DNA from 2 places in the Cedecea sp. genome. Region 1 is predicted to be linked to the other one. Evidence: predicted binding sites of a transcription regulator. Region 1 holds the regulator's gene; the other holds the start of a gene.
What was found. Region 1 encodes PurR, which represses purine synthesis genes. Its sites were predicted from a motif close to CANGCAAACGTTTGCNTG; they were not measured.

Region 1 (4,111 bases):
CCAGCGGCATGATGGTGGCGAAGATGCGGCCAGCACGATTAGCAGGATAATAGTCGGTCACCAGCGCCTGCCAGCTGACCGCTGCAGAGCAAACGCCGACGGCCTGAATGAAACGCAGTACCAGAAGGGTTGTGGCGTCTTTTACCCAAAGCATGCCTATGCAGCCTGCGGCAAACATGGCAAGACCAATCAGCAGAACGGGTTTACGCCCGAAGCGATCGGAAAGCGGCCCCCACATTAGCTGGGCAAAAGCGAAGCCTGCCAGAAACAGGCTCAGGCTGGCGCTAACCGCTGACGCATTTGTCCCCAGGTCTTGCTGAATGGCGGCAAAGGCAGGCAGGTACATGTCGGTGGCGAGGAAGCCCAACACGCTCAGCCCCGCAAGCCAGATAAGAAATCCCTTTGATGGTTGCATATTTCACTCTTGATTTTTGATAGCAGGTTAACGGGGCAGGAGTCTACGGAGTGCAAAACCGCTTGTGAAACGCTAATATTTGCACATTGCATTCAAATTTTTTGCAGGCAAAAACATGTGGTCTGAATATTCTCTGGAAGTTGTGGATGCCGTGGCCCGCAATGGAAGCTTCAGCGGTGCCGCCCAGGAGCTACACCGCGTGCCTTCTGCCATAAGCTATACGGTACGCCAGCTCGAAGAGTGGTTAGCTGTGCCGCTCTTCGAACGGCGGCACCGTGATGTTGAACTCACCGCAGCCGGGGCTTTTTTTTTGAAGGAGGGTCGCTCTGTTATCAAAAAAATGATGGCTACCCGACAGCAATGCCAGCAGATAGCAAACGGCTGGCGCGGGCACCTGTCCATTGCGGTAGACAATATTGTGAAGCCAGAGCGTACCCGCCAGCTGGTGCTGGATTTTTATCGCCACTTTCCGGATATCGAGCTACGGGTATTTCAGGAGGTCTTCAACGGCGTGTGGGACGCACTGGCTGACGGACGAGTAGAGGCGGCGATAGGGGCGACGCAGGCTATCCCCGTGGGAGGACGTTATGCGTTTCGGGATATGGGGGCGCTTAGCTGGCGCTGTGTCGTTTCGACCGATCATCCGCTCGCGCAACATGAGGGTGTTATTCCGGACGATATGCTCAGGGCCTGGCCATCTTTGGTTCTGGAGGATACATCGCGTTCGCTGCCCAAGCGTATCACCTGGCTTCTTGATAACCAGCGCCGCGTGGTGGTGCCGGACTGGGCTTCAGGGGCGGACTGCCTTAGCGCAGGCCTGTGCATTGGCATGGTGCCTACGCACATCGCTAAGCCGTGGCTGGACGGCGGAGAGTGGCAGGAGCTGACGCTGGAAAATCCGTTCCCGGATGCAGCTTGCTGCCTGACGTGGAGGCAGGATGACGCATCGCCTGCGTTAAGCTGGCTGCTGGAATACCTGGGGGACAGTGAGACGATGAATCAGGAGTGGCTTCAGGAGCCAGGCAACACATTCCCGGCTCCTGACAAGACTTAGCGGCGGTAATCGCGGAACGGGCCGTCGGCTACCGAGCGGCGTTCGATGAGGCGCGGATGGACTTCAATCGTCTGCGACTCTTCACGTTTGTTGATTATACGGTCGAGCAGCATATTAAAGGCCGTTTCGCCCAGACGTTCTTTTGGCTGGTGGATAGTGGTCAACGCCGGAGAGAAATAGCGGGCGTTGCGCACATTATCATAGCCGATGATAGAGATATCCTGCGGCACGCGCAGCCCCATCTCATCCGCTGCGCAGATCGCGCCCATCGCCATGATATCGCCACCGCAGAATACCGCTGTAGGGCGATGTGGCTGGTTGAGTAATTGCTGCATGGCCCGGTAGCCGGACTCTGGCTCGAAGTCGCCCTGAACTACCCAATTATCCGGTACTTTAATATTGGCTTCATCAAGCGCCTTCAGGAAGCCTGCATGGCGACCGCCGCCGGTATTACGTTCCAGCTGACCCGGGATCGCACCGATGTCGCGATGGCCGCGTTCAATCAGGTAACGGCCTGCGAGATAACCGCCGTGAAAAGCATTGTCGACAACGGAGTCGGTAAAGTCGGCGCGGGCTTCGCCCCAGTCCATCACCACCATGGGAATATGACGGTACTCTTCCAGCGTAGAGAGCAGGCTTTCCGGGTACTCGGAGCACATCACCAGCAAGCCATCAACGCGCTTTTGCGCCATCATCGACAGGTAGGCGCGCTGTTTCTCAAAGTTGTTGTGCGCATTGCCAAGGATCAAGGTGTAGCCTTTCGCGAAACAGCTGTTCTCGACCGATTCGATAATTTCAGCAAAATAGGGGGCTTCGCTTGAGGTAGCAAGCAGACCGATGGATTTGGTGTGGTTGACCTTCAGGCTGCGTGCAACGGCACTCGGTGAGTAGTGCAGCTCTTTAATTGCTGCCCAGACGGCGTTGCGCGTCTCTTCCGCCACAAAACGGGTCTTGTTAATGACATGTGACACAGTGGTAGTGGAAACGTTTGCGCGCTTCGCTACGTCCTTAATTGTTGCCATTAGATGTCACTCCAGACCATATCGTAAACTCCTGATAACTCATATGTTAAACGTTTGCCTTCGCTAACTCCTGGGGCAACACGTTGGTTGCAGGCCTGTCGGGAATGCGACATACAGCGGGAGGAGGGCGTTGCCGGGCGATACGCGGTAAATTAGCGAAGGATTTTGGCTTATCCCGGGGCAAAGTGGAAGAGGGAAAACCGAGATCTGTGCAAAACCAGCAGGATTTTTCTCGCCAATTGTGGGAAAATCATCCTGCTTACACTTTGTAGGGAAATAAAAGGAGCTTACGATGAGTACCGATCTGAAGTTTTCCATGGTGACCACGGTTATCGTACTGGGCCTGATTGTTGCCGGTGCGCTGACCGCCGTACTGCACTGATTTAATAAGGGCCGCTAATAGCGGCCCTTAGGCCGTAGACAAAGAGGGAAAAGTATGGCTTTTCCCTCTTTGTGGTTATCAGTCGAAAATCAATGAATTGATTTTCCCCGTTTATTTCCAAAAAACCTCAGGTAATCCTTCCATTCTCTGATGAAAAGCGGCTGCAAATCAGCCCGCCAGGTTTTGCGCAACAAATGTCCAGTTAACCAGCGCCCAGAAGTGGTCCAGATATGTCGGGCGCGCATTACGGTAATCAATATAGTAAGCGTGTTCCCAGACATCTACGGTCAGCAGCGGTTTTGCATCGGTAGTGAGCGGGGTTCCGGCGTTTGAGGTGGAAACTATTGCCAGGCTGCCGTCGCTGTTTTTGACAAGCCAGGTCCAGCCGGAACCGAAGTTTTTGATGGCGGCTTCGGTGAACTGTTTTTTAAATGCTTCTACGCTGCCAAAGGCGTTAGTAATGGCTGCCAGCACTTCCCCGGCTGGCTCTCCTCCTGCGTTTGGCGCCAGGCAGTGCCAGTAGAACGTATGGTTCCAGACCTGTGCGGCGTTATTGAAAATCCCACCGTCAGCGTGCTTAACGATCTCCTCCAGCGTCTTCCCTTCAAACGGACTGCCTTTTACAAGGTTATTCAGGTTAGTGACGTAGGTTTGATGGTGTTTACCGTAGTGGTATTCGAGGGTTTCGGCTGAGATGTGCGGTGCCAAAGCGTCTTTTGCATAGGGCAGGGCGGGTAGTTCGAACGACATTGCTTCACTCCTTGTTATTTTGATTCACAATATAACTACATTTTGTGTGGTTATAAGGTTAGCAAATTACGGGAGTGCAAAAAAGCGAAATGAAACAGCCCGTTGTCGGGCTGTTCAGACGGCAGACAAACTACCTGCAATGAATAGATACCAGATGGCGTTTTAAAATAAACAAGGAAAATCAATTTATTGATTTTCGACTGATAACCACAAAGAGGGAAAAACCACGCTTTTTCCCTCTTTGTCAGCAACAATTAACAGCCCGTTGCCGGGCCGTTAACATTTTAATCAGAATAAAACCGCCCGATGGGGCGCAGATAAGATTAGCGAATTGTCTTTGGCGTCATGACCCGGCGGGCACCGACGTAGTGGCGCTGCCAGTAATCCTCGCTCAGGGAGGTTATCTGGATATCACGGCCGCTGCGGGGAGACTGAATAAACTTGCCGTTGCCGACGTAAACGCCAACGTGGTCAGCGGTTCCGCGCCC
Region 2 (4,111 bases), on a different contig from region 1:
TTGTCGACCAGCTTCGCCAGCGTTTCATAGGCTAGGTACGGATAGATAGCGGTCGCGCCGAAGCCCAGCAGCACGGCAAAGTGGTGCGGGTCGCGGGCGCTGGCGGTTTCAACGATGATGTTGGCGTCACAGCGCAGGCTCTTCTCAACAAGGCGAGTCTGGATGGCGCCCACGGCCATCGGAGCAGGCACCGGCAGGCGGTTTTTCGCAATGTTACGGTCGGACAGCACCAGCAATACGGTGCCGTTGCGTACCATGCGTTCAGCTTCGTCGCAGAGCGCCATCACCGTTTCGTGCAGCGATTTCTCGGTCACGTCATAAGTGATGTCGAGCGTATCGGCACGATAATGTTCTTCTTCAAGCGTGGTGAGCTGCTGGAAATCAGACCACAGCAGAATCGGCGATTTGAAGCTCAGGCGATGCGCCTGGCCTTCTGCTTCACAGAAGACGTTCATCTCGCGGCCAATGCTGGTGGCCAGCGACATGACGTGCGCTTCACGCAGCGGATCGATCGGCGGGTTGGTGACCTGCGCGAACTGCTGGCGGAAGTAATCGTAAATAATGCGCGGTTGGCTTGAAAGTACGGCAAATGGGGTGTCATCGCCCATTGAACCGACGGCTTCCTGGCCGTTTTCGCCCAGCACGCGGATCACCGAATCCAGCTCTTCGCTGCTGTAGTTAAACTGCTTCTGGTAGCTGGCAAGCGTATCGTCGTCCAGCTCTCTTGCGCCCACTTTTTCGTCCGGCAGATCTTCAAACGGCACCAGACGGCGAACGTTGTTTTCCATCCATTCTTTATACGGATGGCGGCTTTTCAGCTCTTCATCGGTTTCTGCGGAGTGGAGAATACGGCCAACACGGGTGTCGATAACCATCAGCTCGCCCGGGCCAACGCGGCCTTTCTCAACCACTTCATCCGGCTGGTAGTCCCAGATCCCGACTTCAGAGGCGCAGGTGATGAGCTTGTCTTTGGTGATCACGTAGCGCGCCGGACGCAGGCCGTTACGGTCCAGGTTACAGGCAGCGAAGCGGCCGTCGGACATGACGATTCCCGCCGGGCCGTCCCACGGCTCCATGTGCATGGAGTTAAAGTCGAAGAAGGCGCGCAGCTCCGGATCCATGTTCGGGTTGTTCTGCCAGGCCGGTGGAACCAGCAGACGCATGGCGCGCACGATATCCATCCCGCCCGCCAGCAGCAGCTCAAGCATGTTATCCATGGAACTGGAGTCGGAGCCGGTTTCGTTAACGAACGGCGCGGCGTCGTGCAGATCGGGGATCAGCGGCGTCTGGAATTTATAAGTACGTGCGCGAGCCCACTGGCGGTTACCGGTAATGGTATTGATCTCACCGTTGTGCGCCAGGTAGCGGAACGGCTGAGCCAGCGGCCAGCGCGGTACGGTATTGGTGGAGAAGCGCTGGTGGAACAGGCAAATGGCTGATTCCAGGCGCAGATCCGCCAGGTCCAGGTAGAAGCGCGGCAGGTCAGCCGGCATACACAGACCTTTATAAATATTCACCAGATTAGAAAGACTACAGATATAGAAGTCTTTGTCTTCCTGGATACGTTTTTCGATACGGCGACGGGCGATAAATAGGCGGCGTTCCATATCACGAGGACGCCAGCCCGCCGGGGCGTTAACGAAAATTTGTTCAATACGTGGCAGAGAGGAGAGGGCGATTTCACCGAGCACGTCTTTGTTCAGCGGCACTTCACGCCAGCCAACAATAGACAGCGTTTCGTTTTGCAACTCTTCTTCAACAATGCGGCGGCTGGCGCGAGCAAGCGCGTCATCCTGGCTTAAGAAAATCATGCCAACGGCATAGTTCTTGGCCAAACGCCAATTGCGTTCTTCTGCAACAATGCGGAAGAAACGATCTGGCTTTTGCAGCAGCAAGCCACAGCCGTCGCCGGTTTTACCGTCGGCCAGGATGGCACCGCGGTGCTGCATACGGGCTAGCGCGTGAATAGCGGTACGCACTACCTTGTGGCTAGGTTCGCCTTCTATGTGGGCGATCAGGCCGAAACCACAGTTATCCTTCTCAAGGGATTTATCGTACAACATATCAGTGAACCTCCCCAGGCTCTACGTTACTCCCAACCGTTTGCGCGTGGACGCAGCAAGGGCATGGCGACGGGGTTTGCGCATCATACGCTTGCCTCGCGTGTCGCCCTCTTAATGTCCAACGCATCCGGTGTCACAAGTGTTGAGGACTTGCTTTAGAGGGAATCTCAATTACTGCATAAATATGATGGGCACAGAACCCATCCAGAAAGCTTCCAGCGGATTTCCAAGTTATCGGGAAAGAGCACACAGGTCAAATGGCATTCTTATTTATACATAATTGTACTAAGAGTGGCTTAACGATATGAATAAAATAAGATTTTATGCTTTTTTCCCTGCGGCGGCAGCACGGCTAACGTCGAGCGTTATGTGATCGTCCTCACTGTCCGAAAGCCTCTGAAACTCCAGACCATGCTGGCATGAGTGGTATTGCCAGCACGATATGCTGATTAACCCCCGTGGAGTGCAGCATGACACTGTTTTTCACCGCTCGTCATATTCTTTAAATAAAGGGCAGCATCATAAGGAAAAGTAATCAAGCTTGATGTGAATAGAGTTGCACTTATTTTGAGTTTATATGCAATAGATAAAGCTGCGCCGAAGCGATTGATCCAGGTCATCGCCGGTGCGAGAAGAAAATGGCAGGCTAGGCCCCTTTTTCGGGACGGCCCATCAGATTATGCAGTTACAGAAATTAGTCAATATGTTTGGCGGCGATCTCTCTCGTCGCTATGGGCAAAAGGTCCATAAACTTACGCTGCACGGTGGATTCAGTTGCCCAAATCGCGACGGCACTATCGGGCGGGGCGGCTGCACTTTTTGCAACGTGGCCTCTTTTGCGGACGAAGCCCAGCAGCACAGCTCCATTGCAGAGCAGCTCGCACACCAGGCCAGCCGGGTGAATCGCGCTCAGCGCTATCTTGCCTATTTCCAGGCCTATACCAGCACCTGGGCTGAGGTGCAGGTTTTGCGCTCTATGTACCAGCAGGCGGTCAGCCAGACCAGCATTGTGGGGCTTTGCGTGGGCACCCGGCCTGACTGCGTGCCCGACAGCGTGCTTGACTTGCTGAGCGACTACCACGAGCAGGGCTATGAAGTTTGGCTGGAGCTGGGCTTGCAGACGGCAAATGACAAAACGTTGCATCGAATTAACCGCGGTCATGATTTTGCCTGCTACCAGGAGACAACCCGGCGGGCTCGGGCGCGTGGTTTGAAGGTTTGCAGCCACCTTATCGTCGGCTTGCCTGGCGAAGGCCAGCAGCAATGCATGGACACGCTGGAAAAAGTGGTTGAAACCGGTGTGGATGGCCTGAAGCTGCACCCTCTGCATATTGTTGAAGGCAGTATTATGGCCAAAAGCTGGCGCGCAGGCCGTCTTGAAGAGATTGCGCTGGATGAGTATGTGGCTACGGCCGGAGAAATGATTCGCCATACGCCGCTTGATGTCGTGTTCCATCGTATTTCGGCTAACGCCAGACGGCCTACGCTGCTGGCCCCTTTGTGGTGTGAAAATCGCTGGGCCGCGATGGTGGATATAGACAAGTATTTGCTGGCGCACGGGACGCAGGGTTCCGCGCTGGGAACGCCGTGGGATCTCTCAGTTCTTTCGTAAATCCTGAGTACGAGTCCTTTTTGCGGTATATTTAGCGCATCCACGGCGAAGGAATCGTTCCATGAAGCAAATCCGGTTATTGGCGCAGTATTACGTTGATCTTATGGTGAAGCTGGGGTTAGTCCGCTTCTCCCTGCTGCTGGCCTCCGCGCTGGTCGTGCTGGCTATGGTGGTGCAAATGGCCGTCACCATGCTGCTGCGCGGCCAGGTCGAAAGTATCGACGTTGTCCGTTCTATCTTCTTTGGCTTGTTGATAACGCCGTGGGCGGTTTACTTCCTGTCGGTCGTTGTCGAACAACTTGAAGAGTCCAGGCAGCGGCTGTCGAAGCTGGTGGAGAAACTGGAGGAGATGCGCGAGCGCGATCTTATCCTTAACGTACAGTTGAAGGACAATATTGCCCAGTTAAACCAGGAAATAGCCGACCGTGTAAAAGCG

Region 2: the regulator PurR is predicted to act here: its motif matches at 2,093-2,110, upstream of gltB (glutamate synthase large subunit).

The regions. Positions count from the first base shown of each region.
Region 1 is NZ_DASYBS010000165.1:59,683-63,793, reverse strand. Features, by position in the region: gene punC (purine nucleoside transporter PunC) at 1-415, opposite strand, end outside; gene punR (DNA-binding transcriptional activator PunR) at 531-1,469, shown strand; gene purR (HTH-type transcriptional repressor PurR) at 1,466-2,491, opposite strand; gene VGM55_RS25905 (YnhF family membrane protein) at 2,784-2,873, shown strand; gene sodB (superoxide dismutase [Fe]) at 3,042-3,623, opposite strand; gene VGM55_RS25895 (C40 family peptidase) at 3,947-4,111, opposite strand, start outside.
Region 2 is NZ_DASYBS010000021.1:82,727-86,837, reverse strand. Features, by position in the region: gene gltB (glutamate synthase large subunit) at 1-2,063, opposite strand, end outside; gene VGM55_RS03370 (TIGR01212 family radical SAM protein) at 2,743-3,675, shown strand; gene arcB (aerobic respiration two-component sensor histidine kinase ArcB) at 3,737-4,111, shown strand, end outside.